4 regions of the Micromonospora sp. D93 genome follow, and region 4 is predicted to be linked to each of the others. Evidence: riboswitches for the same ligand, from Rfam matches in the RefSeq annotation. Region 4 holds a riboswitch; each other region holds the start of a gene.
The links. Region 4 has a riboswitch for cyclic di-AMP ahead of KBX71_RS34565 (NlpC/P60 family protein). Riboswitches for the same ligand answer to the same signal wherever they lie in the genome.
Positions count from the first base shown of each region.

Region 1: linked by a shared signal. The riboswitch ahead of KBX71_RS05360 (C39 family peptidase) and the one ahead of KBX71_RS34565 (NlpC/P60 family protein) in region 4 are both predicted to bind cyclic di-AMP.
Region 2: linked by a shared signal. The riboswitch ahead of KBX71_RS29735 (coiled-coil domain-containing protein) and the one ahead of KBX71_RS34565 (NlpC/P60 family protein) in region 4 are both predicted to bind cyclic di-AMP.
Region 3: linked by a shared signal. The riboswitch ahead of KBX71_RS24380 (hypothetical protein) and the one ahead of KBX71_RS34565 (NlpC/P60 family protein) in region 4 are both predicted to bind cyclic di-AMP.

Region 1 covers NZ_JAGPXW010000003.1:202,389-210,199, forward strand. Annotated here, with positions in the region: gene KBX71_RS05345 (bifunctional cytidylyltransferase/SDR family oxidoreductase) at 59-1,576, shown strand; gene KBX71_RS05350 (CDP-glycerol glycerophosphotransferase family protein) at 1,611-3,281, shown strand; gene KBX71_RS05355 (alpha/beta fold hydrolase) at 3,286-4,032, opposite strand; gene KBX71_RS05360 (C39 family peptidase) at 4,170-5,006, opposite strand; cyclic di-AMP (ydaO/yuaA leader) riboswitch at 5,250-5,391, opposite strand; gene KBX71_RS05365 (hypothetical protein) at 5,676-6,446, opposite strand; gene KBX71_RS05370 (hypothetical protein) at 6,579-6,977, opposite strand; gene KBX71_RS05375 (acyltransferase) at 7,070-7,811, opposite strand, start outside.
Region 2 covers NZ_JAGPXW010000037.1:47,916-55,726, forward strand. Annotated here, with positions in the region: gene KBX71_RS29720 (alpha/beta fold hydrolase) at 1-880, shown strand, start outside; gene KBX71_RS29725 (AAA family ATPase) at 988-3,105, shown strand; gene KBX71_RS29730 (cation diffusion facilitator family transporter) at 3,212-4,129, shown strand; cyclic di-AMP (ydaO/yuaA leader) riboswitch at 4,274-4,405, shown strand; gene KBX71_RS29735 (coiled-coil domain-containing protein) at 4,411-5,475, shown strand; gene KBX71_RS29740 (hypothetical protein) at 5,618-6,121, shown strand; gene KBX71_RS29745 (SRPBCC family protein) at 6,646-7,113, opposite strand; gene KBX71_RS29750 (PfkB family carbohydrate kinase) at 7,286-7,811, shown strand, end outside.
Region 3 covers NZ_JAGPXW010000025.1:35,211-43,021, reverse strand. Annotated here, with positions in the region: gene KBX71_RS24405 (cation-translocating P-type ATPase) at 1-2,020, opposite strand, end outside; gene KBX71_RS24400 (hypothetical protein) at 2,033-2,980, opposite strand; gene KBX71_RS24395 (heavy-metal-associated domain-containing protein) at 2,994-3,203, opposite strand; gene KBX71_RS24390 (metal-sensitive transcriptional regulator) at 3,298-3,594, shown strand; gene KBX71_RS24385 (YibE/F family protein) at 3,894-5,264, shown strand; cyclic di-AMP (ydaO/yuaA leader) riboswitch at 5,431-5,561, shown strand; gene KBX71_RS24380 (hypothetical protein) at 5,566-6,585, shown strand; gene KBX71_RS24375 (carbonic anhydrase) at 6,644-7,372, opposite strand; gene KBX71_RS24370 (MarR family winged helix-turn-helix transcriptional regulator) at 7,599-7,811, shown strand, end outside.
Region 4 covers NZ_JAGPXW010000009.1:9-5,498, reverse strand. Annotated here, with positions in the region: gene KBX71_RS12880 (NlpC/P60 family protein) at 1-691, shown strand, start outside; gene KBX71_RS12875 (N-acetylmuramoyl-L-alanine amidase) at 746-2,728, opposite strand; cyclic di-AMP (ydaO/yuaA leader) riboswitch at 2,964-3,099, shown strand; gene KBX71_RS34565 (NlpC/P60 family protein) at 3,113-4,153, shown strand; gene dcd (dCTP deaminase) at 4,227-4,805, opposite strand; gene KBX71_RS12860 (pyridoxamine 5'-phosphate oxidase family protein) at 4,905-5,462, shown strand.

The DNA.
Region 1 (7,811 bases), on a different contig from region 4:
CCGTCGCCGCTCGGGCGGAACCTTCCGTTAACGCATCCCTGAGAGTGAGGATCCGGCAATGACGCAGGACCAGACCACTGGCCCGGACGCCGAAGCGGAGACCCCGACGCCGTGGCGGCCCTCGCGGACAGTGGCGGTGGTTCTGGCCGGAGGCACCGGAACGCGGCTGGGTCTCGGCATCCCGAAGCAGCTGCTGAAGATCGCCGGTAAGCCGATCATCGAGCACACCCTGGCGGTCTTCGAGACGGCACCGGAGATCGACGAGATCATCGTGCTGATGGCCACCGGCCACGTCGAGGACGCCCGGCAGATCGTCGAGAAGGCCGGCCTGCGCAAGGTCACCAAGGTGATCGAGGGCGGTGACACCCGCAACGCCACCACCCGGATCGCTCTGGACGCGGTCGGCCCGGAAGACTGCAACATCCTCTTCCACGACGCGGTGCGCCCGCTGCTCAGCGGCCGGATCGTGCGTGAGTGCGTCAACGCGCTCTGGAGCTACGACGCCGTTGACGTGGCCATCCCCTCCGCGGACACGATCATCCAGGTCGACGACAACGACTGCATCACCGACATCCCGGTGCGCTCCCGGCTGCGCCGGGGCCAGACCCCGCAGGCGTTCCGCTCCCCCACGATCCGTGCCGCGTACCGGATCGCCGAGGACGACACGGACTTCGCCGCCACCGACGACTGCGGCGTGGTGCTGCGTTACCTCCCCGGCACCCCGATCAAGGTGATCGACGGTTCGGACGAGAACATCAAGGTCACCCACCCGGTCGACGTGCACCTGGCGGACAAGCTCTTCCAGCTCGCCGCGGCGCAGGCGCCCCGGCTGACCGACCACCGCAGCTACAGCGAGGAGCTGACCGGCCGCACCATCGTGGTGTTCGGCGGCAGCTACGGCATCGGCCACGAGTTGACCGAGCTGGCCCGACGCTACGGCGCCCAGGTCTTCCCGTTCAGCCGTTCCAGCACCGGCACCCACGTGGAGCGGGCCGAGGACGTCGAGGCCGCGCTGACCACCGCCTTCGAGGCCACCGGCCGGATCGACCACGTGGTGGTCACCGCCGGCATCCTGGAGAAGGGCGCCCTCGCCGAGATGGACGAGGAGACGATGGACCGACTGCTCCAGGTCAACTTCGTCGGCCCGGTGACCATCGCCCGCCAGTCCCTCCCCTACCTCCAGCAGACCAAGGGTCAGCTGCTGCTCTACACCTCCAGCTCCTACACCCGGGGCCGGGCCCGCTACGCGCTCTACTCGGCCACCAAGGCCGCCCTGGTCAACCTCACCCAGGCGCTCGCCGACGAGTGGGCCGACGTCGGCGTCCGCGTCAACTGCATCAACCCGGAGCGCACCGCCACCCCGATGCGGACGCGGGCCTTCGGCGAGGAGCCGGAGCACACCCTGCTCGCCGCGGAGGCCGTCGCCCAGTCGTCGCTGGACGTGCTGATCTCCGACCTGACCGGTCAGGTGATCGACGTACGCCGGGCGCCCGGTGACGGGCCCACGCCGAGCGTGCCGACCCAGGCCGGGTCGGGTCGGGTCGAGGCACCGGCCGGCGCGACGTCCACGAACTGACGCCGACGGCCGGCGGAACCACGAACGGAGCGACATGCGCGGCGATCTGGTCCGAAAGCTGGCCGCCCGGTGCCTGACCACCGGGTTGGCCGTGCTGGCCTTTGTCGTGCTGGCGCTCACCGGCGCCACAGGTTGGGGGCTGGCACTGGCCGTCGCCGCGCTGGCCGCCTCGGCCGCCGAGCAACGGATCCGGCCCAGCGCCGACCTCGTGGCGGAGACCACGTTGATCGCCGCCGCGATCCTGGCCGGTTACTCCCGACGACTGGATGACGGGCTCAACCTCGCGCTGGTCGCCACCGGGCTGGTCCTGCTGGGGCTGGTGCTTCTGGTGGGGCCGCTGCGTACCGCCGGCAGCCTGGAGATCCGGACGGTCAACCTGCCGGTCCGCGCGTGGACGCCGCTGATCGCCGACCGGCTCGGCACGGCCCTGCTCGGGCTGCTCGCCGCCCTGGCGCTCGCCGCCGCGCTCGCCCTGCCGGCCGGCGTGGCGCTCGCCGCCAGCCTGCTGGTCGGCGCGGGCGCCGGCGCGGTCGCACTGGACCTGGCCCGGCGGCGGTTCCGGCCGAGGGCCGGCGGCGGGTCGGTGGCCGCCGCGCTGCGCCGGTACCAGCCGGAGTTCCTGCTCTACTTCTCCGCGCCTCCCGGGTCCGAATACCAGGTCACCATGTGGCTGCCGTACCTGGAACGGATCGGCCGGCCGTTCCTGGTCGTGCTGCGCGAGCCGGAGTTCCTGGCCCCGATCGCTGCGGCCACCGACGCGCCGGTGGTCTACTGCCCCACCCTGGGTGCGCTGGACGAGGCGTTGGTGCCGAGCCTGCGAGTGGCGTTCTACGTCAACCACGGTGCGAAGAACAGCCACTGCGTCCGCTTCACCCAGCTCACCCACATCCAGCTGCACCACGGCGACAGCGACAAGGCACCGAGCGCCAACCCGGTGTCGGGGATCTTCGACCGGATCTTCGTGGCCGGGCAGGCGGCGATCGACAGGTACGGCCGCGCCGGGGTGCAGATCCCGGCGGACAAGTTCGTGGTGGTGGGTCGCCCACAGGTCGAGTCGATCGAGGTACGCCCGGAGCCCGCTCCTGGGCTGGCGCACCCGACGGTGCTGTACACACCGACCTGGACCGGGCACCACGCCGACGCCGACTACTGCTCGCTACCGGTGGCCGAGGAGCTGCTGCACCGGCTGCTGGAGCGCGGCGCGACGGTGATCCTGCGGGCCCACCCGTACACCGGGCAGAACCCGGCGTCGGCCCGCCAGCTGGGCCGCCTGACCGAGCTGCTCGTCGCCGACCGGGCCCGCACCGGCCGCCAGCACGTGGTCGGCGCGGCGGCCCGGGAGCTGAGCCTGACCGAGTGCGTCAATTCCGCCGACGCGCTGGTCTCCGACGTGTCCGGCGTGATCTCGGACTTCCTCTACTCCGGCAAGCCGTACGCGGTCACCGACATGGGCGACGAGGGCGACCGGTTCGTGGAGCGGTTCCCGCTGGCCGGGTCGGGTTACGTGCTGCGCCGGGACATGTCCAACGTGGACGAGGTGCTGACCGCACTGTTGGACACCGACCCGCTGGCCGAGGCCCGCTGGGCCACCCGCCGCCGCTACCTGGGTGACTTCCCGGCCGAGTCGTACGCGGAGATGTTCCTGACCGCCGCCCGCCGGGAGCTGGCGCCCGCGGAGACACTTACCGCGTCGGCGTCGGCCTAGCCGCTCAGCGGTACCTGTCGAGCAGCGCCAGCACCGCCGCCGGGTCCTCCACGTGCGCGTTGTGGCCCAGACCCGGCAGCGTGGCGACAGGTACGCCGTACTCCTTGAGTTGTTCGTCGGTGACCATCGGGTCGTTCTCCCCGCGCGCCAGGACCACCGGCACGTCGGTCGCCGCGAGCAGCGCGGCCACATCGGGTTCGCCGACGGCGAAGGCGGTCGGGTCCATGGCGAGACGCCAGCGGCCGTCGACCTGCCGCAGACCGGCGTCCACCACCGGGTGGTCCGGTGACAGCAGGCCGGCCAGTCCGGAGACGCGCAGGTAGCGGCGAGCCGCCTCGGTGCGGCTGGCGAACCAGCTCACCGGGCGGGCGGCGACCTCGGCGGCGCGGGTCAGCTCCGCGGGTGACCACAGCGCCTTGATGCCCAGCCCGACCACCGCGTCCACAGGCGTTCCGGCGTCACGGGCGGCCAGCGCCAGGCCGACCACCCCACCCAGCGAGTGCCCGAGCACGACCAGCCGGTCGTCGGGGGCGAGGGCCTGCGCGACCTGCTGGGCGAAGCCCACAAAGGAGTACGACGGCAGCGGCGGCGCCCAGCCGTGGCCGGCGAGGTCCGGTGCCAGCCACCGACCGGGCCAGTGCTGCTCGAGGTACGGCGCCCAGGGCAACCACACGTCGCCGGTCGCGCCCATGCCGTGCAGTAGCAGCAGGACCGGCCTGCGGCCGGCGTGACCACCCGTTTTCTCCACCACGGCCGCAGTCTCCCACGGTTCACGGCCCGCCACGAGAGTCGTCGACGACGGCGCACGCCCGGCTGCCACCGCGCGAAGATGCCGCGGGCGCCGGCTCCTTGTGGGAGACGACGCCCGCGGCGGTCGGTGTGCCCGGGTCAGGCGGAGTAGCCCCGGCTGGTGATCCAGTTGGCCAGGTCGATCGTGGTGACCCAGTACGACGGGTCGGCCGGGTTCGCCGAGTCGGCGATCCGCACGGTGCGACCGTTGTCCTTGTAACCCACGACGGCGATGTAGTGCCCACCGCCGTACGAGTGCCAGCCGCCGTCGGTGTCGGTGGCGTCGCCGACGACGTTCGCCACCACGCCCCGGCCGTCGGTGATGGCCTTCACGACGTCGGCCTGGAGCCGGTCCATCTGTGCCGGGCTGGGCGCGCCGGGGAACATCCTGGTCCGGTACGGGGAGCCCTTCACCTCGGCGTTGAGCGCCCGGGTGGTGTCCTCGGCCGAGTTGGTGCCCATCTCGGTGGTGCCCAGCTCGGCGCCGAGCTCCTCCTGGGTGCGGTCGATGCCGGCGGCGCTGAGCGCGTTCCGGGTGGCCGCCGGGCCGCAGTTGTAGTAGGTGTTCTGCGCCTCGTAGTCGTAGTCGAGCACCTTGGTCGCGGGCGGCTTCGGCCGCTCCGGCTTCCGGGTCAGGTCCGGGTTGCTGCTGGCCTTGGCGGCGGGTGACGCGGCGCTGGTGGCCGGGGCGGCCGTGCTCGGCGCGGCGCTGGCCGAGGGGGACGCGTCCCGAACGTCACCGCGGGAGGCGGCGACGTCGCTGCGCATCTCGGCGACCGTGGTCGCGGTGCGCTGGCCGGCCGGGGCGTCGTCGGCCGTGGTGAGCAGGGCGCCGGTGGTGGTGGCGATCGCGAGGGCCGCGGCGGAGGCGGCGACGATCTGGTACGGACGCTCGGTGGCGAGGCGGCGGAGCTGACGCTGCAGGGTGTGCTTCACGGGTCCTCCACGGATCGGGGGGAGAGCGGCACACCGGGGCCGGACCGGTATCCGGGCAGGCGCCAGCGCGCGGACCGTGGCCCGCGGATGGTGAACCGCTCAGGGGAACGCCCGGAGTGGCCGGGCGGGAAAGGCGATGACCCGGGGGTCAGCTCACCGTCACTGGACGAATGAGCGGGCGCACCGCCGCGCCGTGGAGGCGAGGGAACAACCGAGGGGTGGAAAGGTGCTGCACGAGGAGTTGACTCCTTCCGACACCGCCTACCGGGTTAGCTGACGGATTCGGGCGGGAAGATCGCCCTACCGCGGGCCGTGGCTCGCGGATTCACCCCGGACTTACTGATGGGTCCCCGGTTCGTAGATCACGATTGAGCGGGTCGATGCGGCGTCGCGTCTTGCGATCGGTTACCGCACCGGACGGGACGACACTACTGGCCACTTCGCGCCCTGCCAAGCCAGGTTCACCTGCGTAAACCCCAATTGACGCGCCAATTTCTGCGCGTATTGCAGATGATGTGACTCGATGGGACAACCGGTTACGGTGACGCCTCCGGGCGACAACCGGACAGGCCGCAAAGAACGCGACCACAATCGCGGGAACAATGACGCCGATCGCGCCGGACGTCCGGTTCAGCAATCCGGTGACCGGCCTCACATCACGGATCGGGCTCAACCCACCCGGGCCGGCCGCCACCGTGCCACGACGGCGGGACGCAACGCCCTGGCCACCGTCTGGCGCGTGGGCGCCGGGGTCGGACGCAGCCGGGCCTCCGCCGCGTACGCCTCCTCGGCGAGGGTGCGAGCCGACTCGGCGGCCAACTCGGCGTCGCGCCAGGCGGCCCGCTCGCGGCCGGTGGCCACCTGGTAGTCGACCAGCCGCGCATCCCGGATCACCCGGCTGATCAGCGCCTCCTGCTCGACCGGGTGTCGTCGGGGATCCCAGCCGTGCCGGTGCCCGAACACGTCGCCGAGCTGAGCCATGGTCAGATCGCCCCGCCAGTACGCCGCCATCGCCGCGCGGTGCAGATAGCGCTCCCGGGCCGCGTACTCGGAGGGGGTGTGCGGAGTCTGCGGAGTGGGCAGTGCGCCGGCGCCCGCGAAGCGACGCGCGGCGATGTCCGCCTCGTCGTACCCGATCCAGGCCCGTTCCATCTGCTCCTGAGCGGTCAGCCAGGCGGCGCGTCGCCGCCGGGCGGTGGTGGCCGCGCCGGCCGCGGCGACGGCCACCTCCTCGGCGTAGCGACGCCTGTCGACGGCCTCGGCGGCGGCCAACTCCCGCGCTGTGGGTACGGCCGGGGGCGGGTCGTCGGTGGGCTGGTCCCGTTCGGGGCGGGCGGCCAGCACGGTGAGGAGGCCCAGGGTCAACAGGAACAGGGTCGACCAGATGGCGGCGGCCTGCGGCACCTCGGTCACGAACTGGTAGAAGACGACGGTCTCCATGGTCGGCACCTCGGGGAGAGAGCAGTGCGATGGGAGCCGCGCCGGCCAGCGGGCCACGGAGGACCACGGGTCGGCGGGGTAGGAAGCGGGTGGGTCGACAGGGCGCGGTGACGGGACGGTCGTCCCGGTGGCTCAGCGCCGGGGTGGGGCCCGGGAGGCCCGGCCGCTCGCAGCGTCGACGAGGGGCAGCCGGTCGGACTCGGCCGCGCGGATCGGCAGCAACCCCGCCGCGGCGGTGCCCCGGTCAGCGGGGAGCACCGCCGACGTGTCGACCGACCATGCAGGCACCGAGTCCTCGGCGGCCTCCGGCGGTATCGCCGCACTGTGCGCCCCCACGTGCCGGAAGGAGGCCGCCAGCGGCCCGCCGGCTGGCATCGCGCTCGGGGCCGGCACCGGGCTGGACGTTGGCGCGGCGGCCGTGGCCGGGCCCGCGCCGAGCGTCAGGGCCGCGACGACGGCGAGGCTGGTCAGCACCCGCGTCGCCCAGCGCGCCACCCACCACAACGGACAGGTGAACGCGACCGGAAGCACGTCCCCACGCTACCGTCGCGCCGACCCGGACGCACCGACCACGGGCGTGTCGGATCACGCCGCGCCGACCCCGTTGACCAGGGTGGACGCTGTCAGCGCCTGTCGACGTACGTTGATCGACCCCCGGCCGGACCGACCTCGTCGGCGGCCCCGTCGGCCTCGTCGCGGGCGCTGCTCGCGGGGGCCTGTGCGTCGTCGTGGCCGGCCGTGCGTGGTCGGGGGACGGGTGCCGGACGGGCCGGACGGCGCGGCGCTAGCCGGCGCATCATCGGGGTCTCGACGAAGCGGTGCAGCAGCCCGGCGAGGACCAGGTTCGCCACCAGGAAGCCGAGCACCACGGCCGGGCCACGCCAGCCCGCGAAGCCGATCCCCCAGGTCTCGCTCCAGCGCAGCACGCTCGTCATCACCAGCACGTGCACCAGGTAGAAGGCGAACGAGACCTCACCGAGCCAGACCAGCGGCCGGGACCGCCACGGCGAGCGCCGACCCCGCACGTCCGCGTCCGCGGCAGCGGTGATCACCAACAGGTACACGACCGCGAGCAGCGTGGTCCACAGCTCGGCGCGGATCCACTGCGCGGCCGTCACCCAGGTGACCAGGAAGATTCCGCTGGCCACTGTCAGATTGGGACCGCGCCAGAGCCCTCGGCGCATCAACTCGGCCGCCACCGCGCCCAACCAGAACTCCAGCGACCGCGCCGGCGGGAAGATCTGGGTGAACCACCACCGGCTCACCTCCGGCACCAACTCCTGCGCCGGCCAGAGCGCGAGGATCAGCAGCGGCAGCGCGACGATCAGCGCCCAGAGCACCTTCGGCCGGGCCCGGCGCAGCAGC
Region 2 (7,811 bases), on a different contig from region 4:
GACGGGTCCGACGGACGCCCCGGTCACCGCCATCCTGCTGCACGGCTGGACGCTGGACGGGCGCGCCTGGCACCGGCAGGTCGACGCACTCAGCGCGGCCCCGTTCGGTGGTGCGGTGCGGGTGGTCGCGTACGACGCGCGGGGGCACGGCCGGTCCAGCTGCATGGCGCTGCCCACGGCGACAGTGGCCCAGTTGGGTGACGACCTGGCCGCGGTGATCGACGCCGTGGCGCCGACCGGCCCGGTGGTGCTTGTCGGGCACTCGATGGGCGGCATGACGATCATGGAGTACGCCCACCGCCACCCCGCGCACTTCGCCGCCCGTACCGCCGGCCTGGTCTTCGTCTCGACCACCGCCGAGGGGCACACGCACACCGTCTACGGGCTCTCGCCGCGGATCGCCCGGTTGATCCGGCTGGCCGAGACGACAGGCGCCGGCGTGCTGGCCCGGTGTGGCTCGTGGCGGGCGCCCCGGGCACTGCTGAACGCGCTGCGGCCGAGCATCCGGTGGATGCTCTTCGGTGACAGCTGCGAGCCGGCCGACATCCGCCTGGTGACGTCGGCGGTGGCTCGGGCCTCGCTACGCTCGATCGGCGGGTTCCGGGCCTCCATCGGCACCCAGCACCGACTGGACACCCTCGCCGCGTTGGCCCACCTGCCGGCCGCCGCCCTGGTCGGCGACCGGGACCGGCTGACCCCACCGCCGTGCGCCGAGTCGATCGCGGCCGCCCTGCCGGCCACCGAGCTGACCGTCTGCCCAGGTGCCGGGCACATGCTGATGATGGAACGCCCGGACGAGGTCAACGCGGCGCTCACCGGGGTTCTGCGCCGGGTGCTCACCGAAGCGCCGCACGCGATCACCGCCGAAACGGGTGCGTGAGCACGTTCCCGCACCTCGGGCGCGGCAGGTCGGGCCCAGGGCCGTACTCTTCTCGGTTGGCCCGCGCGGTTCCCGCCGCCTGCCGGCGACCTCTGAAGGAGCGTGCGTTGACCGACCAGACCGGCCTGGAGCAGGAGATCGCCGTCGAGCAGCGACACCTCGACCGGGTGTACGCCCGACTGGCCGAGCTGCGGCAGTCGGCCGTCCGCGCCGAGCGTGACGGCTACCGGATGGCGCGGGTGGGCACGCACGGCGCGCTGGTCGAGCGCGACGCGATGGTCTTCCACGCGGCGCAGCGGCGGCACACCCTGGACGCCGAGCACGAGGGGCTGGTCTTCGGCCGGCTGGACCTGCGCGACCGTCAGGTGCTGCACGTCGGGCGACTGGGGATCCGCGACGAGAACGCCGTCACGCTCGTCGTCGACTGGCGCGCGCCGGCCGCCGCCGCCTTCTACCAGGCCACCCCGGCGCAGCCGCTGGACGTGGTGCGGCGCCGCACCATCCAGTCCCGCGCCGAGCGGGTCACCCGGATCGAGGACGACCTGCTGGACCCGACGGCCGCCCCGGAGGGGATGACGGTCGTCGGTGACGGCGCGCTGCTGGCCACCCTGTCCAAGGCCACCGGCCGGGGTATGCGCGACATCGTGGCGACCATCCAGCGGGAGCAGGACGAGGCGATCCGCTCCCCCGGCTCCGGGGTGACGATCGTCGCGGGCGGCCCCGGCACCGGCAAGACCGCTGTCGCCCTGCACCGGGCCGCGTTCCTGCTCTATTCCGACCGCAGCCGCTACGCCGGCGGCGGCATCCTGGTGGTCGGCCCGTCGTCGGTCTTCGTCGAGTACATCGGCTCCGTGCTGCCGTCGCTCGGTGAGGACACCGCGACCCTGCACTCGCTGGGCACCCTCTTTCCGGGGATGACAGCGACCCGCCCCGACCCGCCCGAGGTGGCGGCGGTGAAGGGCTCGTTGCGGATGCGCCGGGTGCTGGAGCGGGCGGCCCGCGACGCGGTGCCGGGCGGCCCGGGTGAGCTACGGCTGCTCTACCGGGGCACGCTGCTGCGACTGGACCGGGCCGCGCTGGACCGGATCCGGGATCGCGCGCTGCAACGCGGCGCGCGGCGCAACGAGGTGCGTCGGGCCGGTTTCGACGGGGTGTTCGCAGCGCTCTGGGCGCAGGCCCGTGAGCTGAGCAGCGGTCGGCTGCCGGAGCAGCCCGCCTTCGAGGCGGAGATCGCCGAGCGGTCGGAGTTCCGGGAGTTCCTCAAGGCGTGGTGGCCTCGGCTGCACCCCCGGCACGTGCTCGGCTGGCTGGCGCAGCCGGATCGGCTGCGCCGGTACGCCGGGGGAATCCTCTCCTCGGCGGAGATCCGGCTGCTCAACGCCGCGTACCGGAACCTGGACTCGGCCGGGCTGACCATCGCCGACGTGGCGCTGTTGGACGAGTTGGACGCGCTGCTCGGTAAGCCCGCGCAGCCGGCTCGCGCGCGACGCGATCCGTTCCAGCTCGCCGGTGGCGTCCGCGAGTTGAGCACCCTCGGCGAACGGCAGCGGGCCGCCCGCGCGGCGGCCCGGGAGCGCCCGGAGGACTACCGGGAGTACGCGCACGTGGTGGTGGACGAGGCGCAGGACGTCTCGCCGATGCAGTGGCGGATGATCGGTCGGCGCGGCCGACTGGCCTCCTGGACCGTGGTGGGCGACCCGGCGCAGACCGCGTGGACCGGCGATCCGGAGGAGCTGAACCGAGCCCGGGACCAGGCGCTGGGCCGGCGTAAGCGACACGACTTCACGCTCACCACCAACTACCGCAACTCTGCGGAGATCTTCGCGGTGGCGGCGGCGGAGATCCGTCGGCTCTACCCCGACCTGCCGCTGCCGACAGCCGTCCGCTCCACCGGGGTCGAACCGGTCGAGCTGGTGGTACCCGCAACCGGGTTGGAGACCGCGACAGTGGAGGCCGCCGCCGGCCTGCTGGCCGAGGTGGAGGGCACGGTCGGGGTGATCACGCCGGTCCCCCGCCGCGACGAGGTCGCCGGTTGGCTCGGCGCGCTCGGCGCGCCGAGGTTGCAGGTGGTGACCAGCCTGGAGGCCAAGGGCATGGAGTACGACGGGGTGGTGCTGGTCGCCCCGAGCGAGATCCGGGCGGATCCGGGCGCCGGAGTACGCACCCTGTACGTGGCGCTCTCCCGGGCCACCCAGCGGCTCACCACCATCGACTCGACCGGCTGACCTGCGCGGACCGCCGTCGGTGAGAGGCGCTGCACATATACTTGCACACATAGCGATGTGAGCATACATTTGACCGGGTCCCGGCCAGCGACGGAAGGTGGTTCTCGTGGGCGCAGGTCATGACCACCACCATGGGTCCGTCGCCAATGCCGCACACCAGCACCGGGGTCGACTCTGGGCCGCATTCGGGCTGCTCGCCACCCTGATGGTGGTCGAGGCGGTGGTCGCCCTGCACACCGGCTCGCTCGCCCTGCTCTCCGACGCCGGGCACATGTTCACCGACGTGCTCGGCATCGGGATGGCGCTCGCCGCGATCACGGCGACCCGGCGGGCCACCGGCGACCCGCAACGCACCTTCGGGCTCTACCGACTCGAGGTGCTCGCCGCGCTGGCCAACGCCGTCCTGCTCTCCGGCGTCGCGATCTACGTGGTGATCGAGGCGATCCGCCGTTTCGGCGATCCGCACCAGGTCATCGCCGGCCCGATGCTCGCCGTGGCAGTGCTCGGCCTGCTCGCGAACATCGCCGCCTTCGCCCTGCTGCGCGCCGGGGCCCGGGAGAGCATCAACCTCCAGGGCGCCTACCTGGAGGTCCTCGGCGACCTGCTCGGCTCGCTCGGCGTCATCGGCGCGGCACTGCTCATCACCGTCACCGACTGGTGGTGGGCCGACCCCCTGGTCGCGGTCGCCATCGGCGTGTTCATCCTGCCGCGCACCTGGCGGCTGGCCCGCGCCGCCGTCCGCATCCTGGTGCAGGCCGCCCCTGAGCACCTCCAGGTGACCGCCGTGCACGACCGGCTGGCCGCGGTCCCCGGTGTCGTCGAGGTGCACGACCTGCACGTCTGGACGCTCACCTCGGGCATGGATGTGGCCTCCGCACACCTGACCATGGCACCTGGCGCGGAGGTCGGCGCGGTGCTCACCGCGGCGCGTACGGCCCTGCACGACGACTTCCGCATCGAGCACGCGACACTGCAGATCGAGCCCGGCGCCGCCTCCGGAGCGTGTGGCTCCATCGAATGGTGACGGGGCTTTTCGGAACATTGCTCGGCTTTCGCCGTAATTTTCCGTGGTGACGCACGCACCGTCCGTCACATTGGCTGCAGCGGCCCCATCGGCACCGGTAGGCTCGGTCCCGGCCTCCACCAGGCGGCGCCCTCCCGGCGCCGGTGGTGGTCGCCGCCTAATCGCCCAGCTGGGCGAACCGGGGAACCATGTTTCTGGGGTGCATCCGCGTCAGCGGTAGGGATCTTCCGTCCCGAACCCGTCAGCTAACCCGGTCGGCGGCTGACGGAAGGACATGCTCAGTGGCACCAGCACGACCACCCGCCGCCCGACTGGCGGCCCTGATCGTCGCGATGTTCGCCCTCGGCGTCGCGCTTCCGGCCGGCACCGCCTCGGCCGCTCCCCCAACCGGATCGCGGGCCGCCGCACCCGACTCCGACGAGGAGGGCGGCACCCCGGCGTTGCGCGCCCAACTCGAGGCAGCCAGCAAGGGCTACCTGGACGCGAAGCGCGCCCTGGACACCTCCGTACAACGGCAGCAGCAGCTCGCCACCCAGCTGAAGACCATCGAGGTCGAGATCGACCAGCGCAGCAGCAAGGTCGGCGAGATCGCCGGAGTGGCGTACCGCACCGGCCGGCTCGGCGCGATGTCGGCGCTGCTCAACAGCAACACTCCCGAAGGCTTCATGGACCGGGCGGCCGCGCTGGACGCGGTGGCCGCCAACGAGGACAGGGTGCTGGGCGACCTGCTGAAGAGCAAGGACCAGGCCAACCGCACCCGGGGCGCCCTGGACGGCGAGATCACCGAACAACGCAAGCAGGTCGCGGTGATGGCCAAGCGCAAGGATCAGGCCGAACGGGCCCTGACCGTGGCCACCGCGCCCAAGCCGCAGACCACCGCCGACACCGGCTCCAACCGGGGCACCTCCAGCGCCAACGCGAAGGCCGCACCGCGCAACTCGGACGGCTCCTGGCCCTCCGAGTCGTGCAGCGTCAACGACCCCACGCCGGCCAACGGCTGCATCACCCCGCGCACCCTGCACGCCCTCAACCAGGCCAAGGCCGCGGGCTTCACCCGGTACGTCTCGTGCCACCGCCCCAGCGGCTCTGGTGAACACCCGAAGGGTCGGGCCTGCGACTTCGCCGCACAGAAGAGCGGCTTCGGTGGAGCCGCCACCGGCGGCGACAAGACCTACGGCAACAACCTTGCCGCGTACTTCATCCGCAACGCGGACCGGCTCGCCGTGCTCTACGTGATCTGGTACAAGCAGATCTGGCTGCCCAGCAGCGGGTGGAAGTCGTACAGCGGGGCGCACGGCACCCCGTCGACCGACCACACCAACCACGTACACCTGTCGGTCTACTGACCCACGCGTCGTGATGCCTGTGAGCCATCGGTGATGACTCACAGGCATCACCTGCGTCCGGGCCGGGCTACGTCGCCGGACGTACCCCTGATGTCGTCGCTCGTCGGACGACCCGGCCGGGGCCGGCGGGCAGCATCGCGGTATGCCTCGGATCCGACCCCGCACCCGCAAGGCTCTGCTCACCCTGCACCTCGTCACCTCACTCGGCTGGCTGGGCACCGACCTGGTGCTGCTCACCCTCGGCATCGCCGTGCAGCGGGGTGCCGACCCGGGGGTGGTCTATCCGGTCACGGCCCTGGTCGGCACTGTGCTGTTCGCGCCGCTGAGCGTCCTGGTCTGGCTGATCGGAGTCGCCAGCTCGCTGCTCACCCCGTGGGGGCTGCTGCGCCACCGCTGGGTGCTGGTCAAGCTCGTGCTCACCACTGTGATGGTCGGGCTGGTGCTGTTTCTGCTGCTCCCGAACCTGCGCCACGCCGGAGCGGTCGGCGCCGCCCTGCCCACACGGGATCGCGCCGACCTGGTCATCGCGCCGGCGGTGTCGACCAGCCTGATGATCATCGCGACCGTGCTGTCCACGTACAAGCCGTGGGGCCGGCGCCGTCCCGCCGCCGGAACCACCCTCGCGGGCCGTGGCCGCACCACCTGATCACATCGGCCGTCGACCGCGCCGTGATCACACGCGACGCTTCCATGATCGCGCTGCAACCAGGATGTGAACACCGTTGCGTTAGGCGGAGTGGCTGTTCGTCAACCCCGCGCTGTTCCGTCGATCATGGACTTGTGGTGGGTGGCAAAGTGCCCGGATCGAGCCAAACCCGGCACCGTAACTCCATGATCGACGAGGGTGGGGTGCCCCTCTTCCGCGATCTTGCGTTTACTGTCGCGACACAAGAGGTCATTCGGCGCATATCGGCGACCGAAACTGCAAGATCGGCGCGGGCGGGGCGTTTCTGGACTGGCGGACCTGGGCTCACCGCGCCCTTGCACCCAGCAACCGCTCGCTAACGCAATTGTGTTGACCAGGATGTGGTGGCCTCCGGGCGCCGCGAGGCCACTACATCCACGATCGAGCACGATCATGAAGCGGGGCAACGGCCGGCGCGGCGGGCCGGCAGTGGAGCGCGGGCGGGGGTAGGCCGGCGGTGGAGCGCGCCGGACGGGCGGGGCGGGTCAGGCCGGGGGTGGGGGGGTGCCGGTGCGGTCGAGGGCCGCGCCCAGGCGGGTGGCCAGGGCTAGGTGAGCGGCCTGGGCCTGGCGAAACGCGTAGCGGAACAGCGGCGTCGGGGCGGTCAGGGTGATCTCGACGTCGATGCGGACCAGGCCGTCCGGCTCGGCGCGCAGTCGGGTGTGGTTTCGCACCGTGGTGGCCGGCCACTGGCGGGCCACCATGACGATCTCGTCGGCCTCGCTGATCAGCACGTCCGCGCGGTAGGTGGTCCGGAAGCGCAGCGGGCCGGCCGCCAACCGGTCGTTGATCGTGTAGCTGGCCTGCGCGCCGGGTCGGGGCGGCACCCGGCGGACCCGGACGATCAGCGGATGCAGCTCACCCTGCCGGGTCAGGTCGCTGAGCAGTGCCGCCGCCTCGGCGGGTGAGCATCGGGCCTGAACGGTGTAACTGAAGGTATCGCTGCTGAGCACACCGTCTCCCGCCGTCGTTTGGTCGCCCGATCGTCCCGTACCGATGTCTGGCTGGCAACGCCCGGACGGACACGCACTGTTGTCCCGGCGTTCGCACACCGTTCGCACTACGGTCGGCTAATGGGAAATCACCAGCTGTGACGGAGGGTGGATGCGTGAAGGGCTACGACCGATGAGCGGGCACGTGATGGTCTTCGCGCCCACTCCACAGCTGACGGTGACCGTGGACCAGCCCAACGACCACCCTGAGCTGCACCTGCACCCCGGCGGTCAGGGCGTCTGGCAGGCCCGCATGGTGATCTCCCTCGGTGTCGACGTGGTGCTCTGCGCAGCCCTCGGTGGCGAGATCGGCCAGGTGCTGGAGCCGCTACTGGTCAGCGAGGGCGTGGACCTCAAGGTGGTGGCCCGTGACTCCGGCAGTGGCGGGTACGTGCACGATCGCCGGGATGGATCCCGGCAGGAGATCGCCGACGTGCCCGGACAGCCGTTGAGCCGGCACGAGATCGACGAGCTGTACAACCTCGCCCTCGGCGAGGGCCTGCGGGCCTCGGTGAGCATCCTCAGTGGGCCGAACGAACCCTGGCTCGTGCCCGCCGACCTGTACCGACGCTTCGCCGCTGATCTCGGCGCGAACGGCGGCCGGGTGGTGGTCGACCTCTCCGGCGATCACCTCGGTTCGGTGCTGGAGAGCGGGGTGT
Region 3 (7,811 bases), on a different contig from region 4:
CACCCCGGACGAGTGTGAGATCGGCCGCCTCGATCGCCACGTCGGTGCCGGTGCCCATGGCCAGCCCCAGGTCGGCCTGGGCCAGCGCCGGGGCGTCGTTGACCCCGTCACCGACCATCGCCACCGACCGCCCCTCGGCCTGGAGCCGCTTGATCACGTCGACCTTCCCGGCCGGCAGCACCTCGGCGATCACCTCGTCGATGCCCACCTCGGCGGCGACCGCGCGAGCCACTGTGGTGTTGTCCCCGGTCAGCAGGACCGGGGACAGCCCCAGCCCGCGCAGCCGGGCCACCGCCGCCCGGCTGCTCGGCCGGACCACGTCGGCGACCGCGAGCACGCCGCGGGCCCGTCCGTCCCAGCCGGCGACGATCGCCGTACGGCCGGCGGCCTCCGCGTCGCGCACGGCCCACTCGACCTCCGGCGGTACGTCGATCTCGTGCTCGCGCAGCAGCCGGACCCGGCCGACCAGCACGGCCCGCCCGTCGACAGTGCCGGTCACACCCAGCCCTTCGAGGTTGCCGAAGGCGGTCACCGGGGGCAGCGCGCCCTCGTCGCTGGCAGCGGCGGCGACCGCACGGGCGATCGGGTGCTCGGAGGCGGCCTCCACCGCCCGGGCGAGCCGCAGCAGCTCGGCCCGGTCCACACCGCTGGCCGGCACCACGTCCACCAGTGTCATCCGGCCGGTCGTCACGGTGCCGGTCTTGTCGAGCACCACGGTGTCCACCCGGCGGGTCGACTCCAGCACCTCCGGGCCCTTGATCAGCACGCCGAGCTGGGCGCCCCGACCGGTGCCGACCAGCAGCGCGGTCGGTGTGGCCAGGCCGAGCGCGCACGGACAGGCGATGATCAGCACGGCCACGGCGGCGGTGAACGCGGCGGTCGGGCCGGCCCCGGTGCCGAGCCACCAGCCGAGCGTGCCGACGGCGAGGGTGATGACGATCGGCACGAAGACCCCGGAGATCCGGTCCGCCAACCGCTGCACGGCCGCCTTGCCGCTCTGCGCCTGCTCCACCAGGTCGGCCATCCGGGCGAGCTGGGTGTCCGCGCCGACCCGGGTGGCGGTGACGATCAGCCGCCCACCCGCGTTGATCGTGGCGCCGACCACGCCGTCACCCGGGGCGACCTCGACCGGCACCGACTCGCCGGTGAGCATGCTGGCGTCGACCGCGGAGGTGCCCTCGTCCACCACCCCGTCGGTGGCGATCTTCTCCCCGGGGCGGACCACGAACCGGTCACCGACGACCAGCCGGTCCACCGGGATCAGGGTCTCCACGCCGTCGCGCAGCACCGCCACGTCCTTGGCACCGAGGTCGAGCAGGGCACGCAGGGCGGCACCGGCGGTGCGCTTGGACCGTGCCTCGAAGTAGCGACCGGCCAGGATGAACACGGTGACCCCGGCCGCCGCCTCCAGGTAGATGTTGCCGGCGCCGTCGGTGCGGGTGATGTCGAAGCGGAACGGGTGCGTCATCCCGGGCATGCCCGCGTCACCGAGGAAGAGCGCCCAGAGCGACCAGCCGAACGCCGCCAGGGTGCCGAGCGAGACCAGCGTGTCCATGGTCGCCGCGCCGTGCCGCAGATTCGTCCAGGCGGCCCGGTGGAACGGCAGCCCACCCCAGACCACCACCGGGGCGGCCAGGGTCAGCGACAGCCACTGCCAGTAGTCGAACTGCCACGCCGGAACCATTGCCAGCAGGACCACCGGCACGCTCAGGGCCACCGAGACCCAGAGCCGGGTACGCGGGCCCCGCAACGGGTCCACCGGGGGTTCCGCGCTGGGCGGGGCCGGCAGCGCCGCCGTGTAACCGGTCTTCTGGACGGTCCCGATCAGGTCGTCCGGCGTGACGCCGTCGGCGTACCGGACTGTCGCCTTCTCGGTGGCGTAGTTGACTGTGGCGCTCACCCCGTCCATCCGGTTGAGCTTCTTCTCGATCCGGGCGGCACACGCGGCACAGGTCATCCCGCCGATCGCCAGTTCGATCCGGTTCGGCGCCTCGGGCAGCGGTCTGCTGGTGGTGGTCATCGTCTGGTCCCGTCAGTTGTGTCCGTGCCCGGGCGTGCCGTGGTCGGCCTCGCCGGTCGGTGCGGGCCCGCTCGGGGTGGGGACGTCGCCGGTCGGGGCAGCGCCGGCGACCACAGTGAACTCGGCGGTGTGCACCCGCCCGCCGTGTTGGAAGTCGAGATAGAGGCGGTAGCTGCCGGCCGAGGGCACCTCGGCGAGGAAGGTGACGGCCGGACCGGGCCGGGTGCGCCCATCGCCGGGCGTCCCGTCCGGGTGCACGTGCAGGTACGCCAGATCACCCCGGCGCAGTGCCACCAGGTGCCCGTACGCGCCCAGGTAGGGCTCCAGGTCGGTGACCGGCTGCCCGTCCCGGCTGACGGTCAGCGTCAGCGACGACGTGCGGCCGGGCTGCGGCGCACCGGTCAGGATGACCGTGTAGCCGTCGACGGTGGTGCTGCTCGCCGGGGCGGGCAACTGCCGTTCGGTCAACTCCCCGGGGACTGTCACGTCCGCGCCGAGGGTCAGCGGCTCGCCCCCGGTCGGCGTGAAGTCGGCGAACGCCCGCCACTGCCCGGGGCCGGTCAGCGGGGAGTCGACCCGCCAGGTGCCGTCCGGGGCCAGTTCGGGATGGACGTGGCGGAAGCCGGAGAGGTCCCGGCGGGCGACGATCAGGTGCATCAGCTTGTCGTGCGCCACCTCGTACCGGGTGACCGGCCGGCCGTCCGGGCCGGCGATCCGGAAGGCGAACTCGCCGGGCGGGGCGTCGACCGGTTCGAGGGTGTAGCCGCGCTCGGAGACGAGCAGCCCACCGGGGAGCCGGTCGGCCGTCCCGCCGCGCTCGTCCGCCGACGGGGCGGCGGCGCCGTCGTGCCGGCTCTCGGCGACCGGGGCGGGGTCGACGACCCGGCCGACCCCGTACGTCGCGCCGAAGACCGCCGCCAGGCCGACGGCGAACCCGGCCAGTCTCGTCACCGTACGCACGCCGGCCCTCCGATCACGCGTCGACGAGGTCGTAGCCGGCCTCGTCGACGGCGGCCCGGACAACCGCGGTGTCCAGCGGCTGGTCGCTGCTGACGGTGACCCGGCCGGCCGCGAGGTCGACCTGGACCTCACGCACGCCCGTGATGGCGCCGACCTCGGCGCTCACCGCGCTGACGCAGTGCCCACAGGTCATGCCCTGCACCTGGTACGTGGTGTTGACCATCGGATCGTCTCCTTACGGTACCGGTACCCCGTGGGGGTATCTCATCAGACCACGACCGTACCATACCCCCTGGGGGTACGCTATCCTGGTCGACATGACCGCACCCACCCCGATCCGCGGATACACCGCCAGCAAGGACCAGCTGCTCGCGCGGCTCCGCCGCGTCGAGGGGCAGGTCCGGGGCATCGAGAAGATGGTCGACGACGACCGCTACTGCATCGACGTGCTCACCCAGATCTCCGCCATCCAGGCCGCCCTCGACAAGGTGGCCCTCGGGCTGCTCGACGGGCACGCCCGACACTGCATGCACGAGGGCGCCGCCGAGGGCCGGGCCGACGAGATGGCCACCGAGATGATGGCGGCGGTCGGCCGGCTCATGAAGCGCGGCTGACGGCCCGGGGGCCGCCGCGCGGGCTGTTCGACCGCCCGACACTCCGCCACGACCTGCAAGCCCCGGGTCGGCTGGCTAGCATCTCCCACGATGGTCTTCCGTATGCCGCTGCACAGTCGGGCACCGGCGACACCACCACGTGGCGTCGCCCCCGGCCGACCGAGCCGAGCACTGACCGTCCGTGATCAAGCGTTGATCAGGCAGCGATCCGCCCCGCCGTCCGCCGCGTTTCCCACCGAAACGGTGAACCGTCCGGCCCGCTGACCCGTACCACGCACCGGATCGTTGGGAGTCCCGCCTTGGCCGCCGACCACACTCACCCTGCTCCGTCCGCCCCACCACGGGTGCGACGGATCCTCGTCCTGACGGTCGTACCCCTCTTCGTCGCCACCGTGCTGGCCGCGGCGCTGCTCTGGCCGCGCGGCGGGTCACCGCAGACCGATGGTGGTGCGGACGTGCCGCGCTACCCCGGCACCGTCACCCGGGTGGTGAGCGAGCCGTGCCCGCCGGTGCCGTCGGTTCCCGAGGGCACGCCGAGGGTCGGCGACGGGCGGTGCGGCACCGTCGACGTCCGGGTGGACGACGGGCCGACCGCCGGCCAGCAGGTCCAGACGCCGGTGCCCGACGGACCCGGCGCACCCCGGGTCGAGGTCGGCGACGAGGTCATCCTTGTCGAACTGGCCGACCCGACCGATCCCACCACGAGCAACTGGAACATCGCCGAGCACCAACGCGGCACCCCGATGGTGTGGCTGGCGGTGGTCTTCGCGGCCGCGATCGTCGCGTTCGGTAGGTGGCGAGGTCTGGCCGCGCTCGCCGGGCTGGCCGCCAGCTTCGCCATCCTGCTCACCTTCGTGCTGCCCGGCATCGGCGCCGGCAGGTCACCACTGCTGGTGGCGGTGGTCGGCGCGGCCCTGATCATGTTCGTGGTGCTCTATCTGACCCACGGGGTCTCCGCACAGACCTCGGTCGCGGTGCTCGGCACCCTGGGCAGCCTGGTGCTGACCGGCGTGCTCGCCACCATCGCCACGGCCGCGACCCACCTCACCGGCTTCGGCAGCGAGGACGCCACCACCCTGTCGATGTTCCAGGGCGACGTGGACCTGCACGGTCTGCTGCTCGCCGGAATCATCATCGGATCGCTCGGTGTGCTCGACGACGTGACGGTCACCCAAGCGGCCACCGTCACCGAACTGGCGAACGCCAACCCCGGCCTGACCCGGTTGCAGCTGTACCGTGCGGCCACCCGGGTCGGCCGCGCGCACATTGCCTCCACAGTCAACACCATCGTGCTGGCGTACGCGGGCGCGTCGCTGCCCCTGCTGCTCCTGCTCACTGCCGACTCGCGGCCGATCGGGCAGATCCTCACCAGTGAGTTCCTCGCGCAGGAGATCGTCCGCAGCGCGGTCGCCACCCTCGGTCTGATCGCCGCCGTGCCGCTGACCACCGGGCTGGCCGCAGTGGTGACCGCAGCCGGCCGCACCGATGCGACGCCGTCCACCGATGCTCCCGCCCGGCGACCCCAGCCGGACCGCACCGAGGCACTCGCCGCACTCAGCTCACCGCGAACCGCCGGCTCCGACGAGCCGGACCAGCCGCGGACCGCACCCCCATCCCAGGCCACCGACAGGTGGCCGGAGTCGAACAGGAGCACGGATACGGCATGGTGACACTCCTCAGCGTGACCAGATCGGGCATCCACCCTGAGAACCACGTCACTGGTCACTCAACGCTATGGCGAAATGACGCTTTTGGTCGGCATCCAGGCGTAGCTCACCCGGTCGACTCTCGGGTAACCTCGCTGCCGGTTACCGATGAAGGCGCGAAGCGGCGCCTGCGGTGCCACCGCCCAATCGCCAACCGGCGAGCCGGGGACCCAGGTACCTGGGGTGAATCCGCGTCAGCGGTAGGGGCCACTTCCGCCCCGAACCCGTCAGCTAACCCGGTCGGCGGTCGACGGAAGGGAACATTGTGACGGCACCCCTACGCCGCTGGTTGACTCCCGTGGTGGCCGTGATCGCCGCACTGACAGTGCTCGCCGGGCCGCTCCCGGCGCACGCCGCCCCGACGACCCCCACACCGTCCGGGCACGAGGAGGACGGCGAGCCCAAGCTGCTCAACGACGTCATCGAGCAGGCCAACCGCGACTACTCCGCCGCGAAGTCCAAGCTGGACAAGTCCAAGAAGCGGCAGGGCGAGTTGGCGGCGGAGGTCGACCGGGCAAAGGCCGACCTGGACGCGTTGGCCCCGCAGGTCGCGCAGATCGCCGCCCAGGCGTACCGGACCGGCCGGATCGGAGCGGTCGCGCTGCTGCTGGAGAGCGACGCGCCCGACTCGTTCGTCCAGCGTGCCGGGATGCTCGACGAGATGAACATGGTCAACGAGAAGAAGCTCTCCGAGGTCAACGAGGTGAAGGCCCGCGCCGAGCAGGCCAAGCTGGCCCTCGACACCGAGGTCCGCGAACAGCAGAAGCAGACCGCCCTGATGGCGAAGCGCAAGAGCGAGGCCGACAAGGCGCTCTCCCTCGTCGGCGGCAAGGGTTTCACCGGCGGCCTGGTGGACGCCACCTCCAAGGTCGCGAAGATCGGCCCGGGTCGCACGGCCGACGGTGACTGGAAGCCCCAGTCGTGCAGCGAGAACGACCCCACCACGTCCGGTTGCATCACGCCGCGCACGCTGCACGCGTACAAGGAGGTCAAGGCGGCCGGCTTCAACCGGTTCGTCGGCTGCTACCGCTCCGGCGGGCCGTGGGAGCACCCGAAGGGCCGCGCCTGCGACTGGTCGCTGCAGAAGAGCGGCTTCTCACCGTGGCACAACAACGACACCCGGACGTACGGCAACAACGTCGCCGCGTTCCTCATCCGTAACGCCGACCGTCTCGGCATCTACTACGTGATCTGGAACCGGCAGATCTGGTTCCCGGCCACCGGCTGGAGTTCGTACAGCGGACCGTCGAACCACACCGACCACGTCCACATGTCGCTGCTCTGACCCGCACGATCCCGGTCGAGGGCCGTTCCGCGCGTGACGCGGAGCGGCCCTCGTCGCGTCAGACGGCGGCAGGGGCAGCCGGGTCGGTCGATTCGGCCGGGGCGTCCAGCGTCGCGAAGCCAGCCGGCACGGCGGCCACCGGGCGCACCGCTCCGGCCGCTAGCCGGTAGGACACGCCCACCACCGCACACCGCCCCCGCGCCACCTCCTCGGCCAGCACGGGGGACTGCCCGAGCAGCGTCTCGACGGTCTGTGCGATGTGGATGTCGACGATGCCGTCGATGTCGTCCACGCCCTCGGCCTCGGCCCGGCGCAGGCTGGGCAGCACGGCGTCGACCACCGCGCGCAGATGCCCACTCGGTGCGGTACCTGTCGCCGCGGACTCTCGGGCGGCCTGCACCGCACCGCACGAGTCGTGGCCGAGCACCACCACCAGCGGAGTGCCGAGCACGGTCACCGCGTACTCGACACTGCCGAGCACCTCGGGGCCGGCGGTGTGTCCAGCCGTGCGGACCACGAACAGGTCCCCCAGCCCCCGGTCGAAGATGATCTCGGCGGCCAGCCGGGAGTCGGAACAGCCGACGACCACCGCGAACGGGTGTTGCCCGTCGGCCACGGCGGCGCGGCGCCCGGCATCCTGGTTGGGGTGGCGGGGGGCGCCACTGACGAAGCGCCGGTTGCCGGCGACCAGCTCGGCGTACGCCAGGGTCGGCTCGCTGAGCGCGGACGCCCGGTCGGTGATCCGCTGCGAACCCGGCTGACCGCCGACGCTCCCGGTATGACTCATCCCGCACCTCGTCTCGACGCGTCTGACCTGGTCAAGCCGGCTCGCCGCCGGCCGGGTGGCGGGCGCTGGCTCGTGCTCCACCGTCACACGTACCGTAAGATGCGTCAAGATATGCGTGATTTAGATTTCATACGTTGACCCCGGCCGCCCCCTGGGCAACCGTGACGGGGCAGGGCGGACCAGACTCTCCCGAGGGCAGGCGGACACCCCGAAAGGCGGTCAGACGATGGCGAGCACGGTGACGGGCGACACCGACGGCGGGCGGAACTGGACGTTCCTCACCAATCACGGGCACGTCCTGCTGGCCATCGCCCGCGACCCGACCGCCCGGCTGCGTGACGTCGCGGCCGAGGTCGGCGTGACCGAACGGGCCGCGCAGGCGATCGTGGCCGACCTGGAGGCGGGCGGTTACCTGCACCGCACCCGGGTCGGGCGACGC
Region 4 (5,490 bases):
GGTCGGCGATCTCGCCTCCCGCTACTACATCTCGGGCCCGTCGCAGGACATCGGCGCGCTGCTGGTCAGCGCCAAGCCGGACACGCTCACCGAGCAGCTCACCATCCTCGACCGGCTCGCTGCGCGGGAGCGCAAGGAGGTCGAGGGTGTGCTGGCCGTACGTGCCAAGTACGACGGTGAGAAGCAGAAGCTGGACGCGCTGATCGTCACCCAGACCAAGCAGCAGAACGATCTGGCGGCCAAGAAGAAGCAGATCGACGCCGAGATCAAGCAACTCGAGGCGTCGATGCCGAAGACCACCGTCAAGACCGCGGCCTGCCCGACCATCAACGGAGTGTTCAGCGCGGCCGCCCGCACCGCGATCAAGACCGCCTGCGGCAAGGTCGGCAAGCCGTACGTCTGGGGTGCCACCGGGCCGAACTCGTTCGACTGCTCGGGGCTGACCCAGTACGCCTACAAGGCGGCCGGGATCTACCTCACCCACCACACCGGTGACCAGTGGAACGAGGGCAAGGCCGTTTCGCGAGCCGACGCCCGGCCCGGTGACCTGGTCTTCTTCTTCTCCGGCCTGAGTCATGTCGGGCTCTATCTGGGCAACAACACAATGGTGCACGCGCCACGTGCCGGCAAACCGGTGCAGGTGTCCAGCATCAACACCATGCCCGTCGCCGGGTTCCGTAGACCCGGCTGATCCACCCCGCGACACGGCGGCCCCCGGTCACCGACCGGGGGCCGTCGTGGTTTCTCAGCGGGGCGCGCCCACCGGGGACGGCAGCAGCTGCACGTCGGCGAGGTCGACGTACATGATCCGGTGACCGAACTGGATCTGCGCGTAGCGGTTCTTGCCGCGAATCACCGTCCAGTCACCCGGTGAGGAGCCGTCGACGGTGCTGGCCCGGTAGTACTCGCCGGCCAGCACCGCGCCGACGGCGTACCGCTGCCCGGCGGCCAGGGTGTACTGCAGCGACGAGATCGCCTGGTAGGGCACCCCGTCCGGGTACGCCGACTGCTCCGGGTACGCCCGTCCGTACACCGGAATGGTGGCCCGGCCGGGCTTCGGCGTGGCCACGACGCCGACGGTCCAGCTGGCGGTCGGCGCGGACGCCGGGTTGTGGAACCAGGCCCGTTGCCCGAGGTACCAGATCGCCGTCCAGTCGCCCTGCCGTCCGGCCAGCGCGTACGTCTGCCCGGCGGAGGCCCGGGCCCCGTGGTCCGACACTGCCATCGTGTTCGGGGTGCCGTCGGGGCGGAGCGCGATGTCGTTGACCAGCGGCGCGTCGGCGGACGGTGCGCTGCGCAGCACCACCGCCGAGGAGCCGCGCGGCGCGCACGGCACGCCCGCGGTGACGCAGTCGGTGAACGCCGGCCGGTTGGTGGCGTAGTCCGGGTCGATCCGGACCAGCCCGGTGGCCGGGGTGCCGGTGTCCAGTCGAGGTGCGTGCAGCAGGTCGAAGTAGTGCGTCCAGTCCCAGTACGGCCCCGGATCCCAGTGCATTCCCCGCACTGTCGAGGGGATGGTTCCGGGCACGTTGTCGTGGCCGATGATGTGCTGACGATCCAGTGGGATGCCCAGCCGCAGCGCCAGGTGCCGGACCAGCTTCGCCGAGGTCCGGTACATCGCCTCGGTGTACCAGGTGCCCTGCGCCGCGAAGCCCTCGTGTTCCAGACCGATCGACTTGGCGTTGACGTACCAGTTGCCGGCGTGCCAGCCGACGTCAGTGGTCCGCACGTGCTGGGCGATGTGCCCGTCGACCGAGCGCAGCGAGTAGTGCCAGCTCACGTAGGTCGGATCCTGGACGAGTTGCAGGGTCGTCGCCCAACTCGCCTCGGTGTCGTGGATGACGATGTACTCGATCTTCTGCCGCGCGGGCCGGTCGGAGAGGTCGTGGTTGCCGTAGTCCCCGTCGCCGAACGCCTCGTAGGGCGCCGGGATCCATTCGCAGGAGATGGTGCGGGGGCACTCCACCCCGTCCGGGCGGGCCAGCCGGCGCAGGCCCAGCCGGTCCAACCAGGAACGCTCGGGCAGCACCGTGCGGGCCGGCAGGGTGATCCGCTGGCCGTCGTCGGTCACCCGGGTCTGGCCCGCGCCGATGGTGGTGAAGACCTCGTCGGCGAAGGCCGCGGCGGCGTCGGCACTGTCCGCGCCGGAGTAGCGGGCCACCGCGCCGTACCAGGCCGCCGGGTCGGTGTCCGCGCCGACCGGCGCGTTCAGATCCCGTTGGTACGCGCTCAGCAGCGCGGCCCCACCCCGGATGTTGAGGCCCGCGTCGGTGCGCAGTGCCTCGGGGGTGGCACCGGTCAGCGTGGCGGCGGCGTCAACGGTCTGCAACGCGGCGGTGGGCGGCGCGGGGGCCTCGACGGGCCGGGGCGCGGGCACCCGGGCGGGACGCGAGTCGTCGCCGCGTGGGTCCTCGGCGCCGGCGTCGTGGTGACCGCGCCCCGGTAGGGCGGCCACGTGCCGGGCGTCGGTCAGGTGCATCGGGCCGTACCCGCCACTGGTGCTCGGTGTGCCGGCGTTGGTGTCCCAGCGCGACTCCAGGTAGGAGACGCCGAGCAGCACGACGGTCGGCACGCCGTACTCGGTGGCCGCGGCGGCGTACTGCTGCTGGCGGTCGGTGGTGGGCGCGGCGGCGGCCGGGCCGGCGGAGAGTGGCACCGTGGTCGCGGCGGCGACAACGGTGGCGGCGAGCAGTGCCCGCCAGCCGGTCGACAGGGTTGGATGGTGCATCGAACCCCCTAGATTCTCGCGGAGTGAGGTCAGGTCACCATCGCGCCGCCCGGGAGGTCAGGTCAATACCTTTCCATCTATCGAAGTATGCGGAAAGAATTCTTCACACACGGTCGGTGACCTCGTCCAATCCGTACGGAGTGTCACGGCCGCACGGGTTGCGGATCGGTAACAAGCGTCTCTACTCTGGTCATTCGTCGGCCCGACAGCAGCTCCGCCCAGCCCGGGCGGTAACGGACCGACACCGCCGAGTCGTTTCCGAGCGAACCGGGGACCCAGGTCCCTCGGGGTGAATCCGCAGCCACTGCGGTAGGGCGCCGACTTCCCGCCCGAACCCGTCAGCTAACCCGGTAGGCGGTCAGGAAGAAGGAGTACGGAACCCCGGTGGCACTCCATGCCCCGCGGCCGTCGTCCGAGCGGTCGGCATCAGCCGGCCCGCCGTCGATCGTGCCGCGCCCACGCTGGTCCCGCTTCACCACCGCACTCGCCGCGCTGGCCGGCATCGCCGTCGTCCTGACCGGCAGTGCCACGGCGGCCCACGCCGACCCGTCCGTCGCCGAGATCGAGCGCCAGATCGACGCCGACTGGAACAAGCTCGAACCGGTCATCGAACGGCACAACGCCACCCGCACCGACCTCGGTGCGAAGCGCAAGCAGGCCGACGCGCTGGCCGCCCGGATCACCCCGCTGGAGCGTCAGGTCGACGCCGCGATGGACAAGGTCAGCGCCCTGGCCGTACGCGCCTACATGGGTGAGAACGTCTCGACAGTCAACGCGATGCTGGGCAGCCGGTCGCCGAGCGAGGTGGTCGGTCAGCTCGAAATGCTCGACCGCTTCGCGCACAACCAGCAGAAGGACGTACGCCAGGTGGCCGACCTGCGCGACCAGCTGGCCGCGCAGAAGGCGCCGCTGGACGAGATGGTTGCCCAGCTGGCCCGCACCGAAGCTCAGCTGGCGGCGAAGAAGAAGCAGATCAACGACGAGATCGACCGCCTGCAGAAGCTGCGGCTGAAGGTGTACGGCAGCGGTGGTGGCGGCCCGCTGCGCCCAGCGCCCTGCCCGGGTAGCTACCCCGGCGGCGCCGCGGGCACCGCTGTCAAGTTCGCCTGCGCGCAGATCGGCAAGCCCTACGTCTGGGGTGCCGAGGGTCCGAACTCGTACGACTGCTCCGGGCTGATGCTGGCCGCCTGGGCGAAGGCCGGTGTGTCGCTGCCGCACAACGCCGCCGCGCAGAGCCGCGTCACGAAGAACGTCAGCAAGGGCGACCTGCGCCCCGGCGACCTGGTCTTCTACTACAGCGACATCCACCACGTCGGCATGTACGTCGGCGGCGGCTGGGTGGTGCACGCCTCGCAGGCCGGTCAACCGGTCAAGATGAAGAAGGTCGACGACGGCCCGATCCACAGCTACGGCCGCCCGGGCTGACCCCGGGTGATCGAAGGGCCCGTCGCGATCACGTCGCGGCGGGCCCTCGTCGTTCTGTTACAGCGGGTGAAGCTCAGCGGGTTGGCCAGGTGCGCCAGTGCTGCCAGGCGCGGCTGGGCGTCGGCCCCCGCTGACCCTGGTAGCGCGAGCCGTAGACCACCGAGCCGTACGGGTGCTCGGCCGGCGAGGAGAGCCGGAAGATGCAGAGCTGCCCGATCTTCATGCCCGGCCACAGGGTGATCGGCAGGTTCGCCACATTCGAGAGTTCCAGGGTCACGTGACCGGAGAAGCCCGGGTCGATGAAACCGGCGGTGGAGTGCGTGAGCAGCCCGAGCCGGCCCAGGGAGCTCTTGCCCTCCAGTCGGCCGGCGAGCTGGTCACCCAGCGAGATGACCTCCAGCGTCGAGGCGAGCACGAACTCCCCCGGGTGCAGCACGAACGGCTCGCCGTCGGGGACCTCGACCACCGATGTCAGGTCGTCCTGCTGCATGGCGGGGTCGATGTGGGTGTAGAGGTGGTTGTTGAAGACCCGGAACAGCCGGTCGAGTCGGACGTCGATGCTGGACGGTTGGACCAGGGTGGGCTCGAACGGCTCCAGGCCCAGCGTGCCGGCCTTGATCTCGGAGACCAGGTCGCGGTCGGAGAGCAGCATCGGACCACCATAGCCGCGTTACCAAAAGCGGCCGGATTCGGTGCCGGTGACCAGCGCGTCGAGGTCGCCGCTCGTACATTTGTTCGATAGAATGCCCGCATGGCTTCCTGGTCCGAATTCGCCGCCGACGAGCCCCGACTCGCCGACGGGATCCGCGTTCTCCTCCAGCAGTACGGGCCGGGCTTCGGCTATCTGGCCACGGTCCGCGCCGACGGCGGGCCCCGCGTCCATCCGGTCTCCCCGGTCATCACCGCCGAAGGGCTGTTCTGCTTCATCATCGACTCGCCCAAGCGCCGCGACCTCGAACGTGACGGCCGTTACGCGCTGCACTCGTTCCCGCCGGAGGAGAGCGACGACGAGGCGTACGTGGCGGGCCGCGCCCGTCCGGTGACCGATCCGGTCCGGCTGGCGCAGCTGGCGCAGAGCGCCAGGGCCGAGCCGCAGGTCGACTGGCGGCTCTTCGAGTTCACCGTGGACGTGGCGATGCTCACCCGCCGCGAGCAGCACATCGCGGGCATTCCGGGCCTCGCGCCGGGTCGGCCGGCCGTTCGGGTCTGGCTCGACCCGCACGCCCCGTCGGCTGCCGCCGCCCCACTCGCCGTCCCGCAGGCGCGCCCGACCCGCCTCAGCCGCGACGTCCAGTGCACGGCCGCCTGACCACGATCAGAAGAGCATCGCCGCGCCC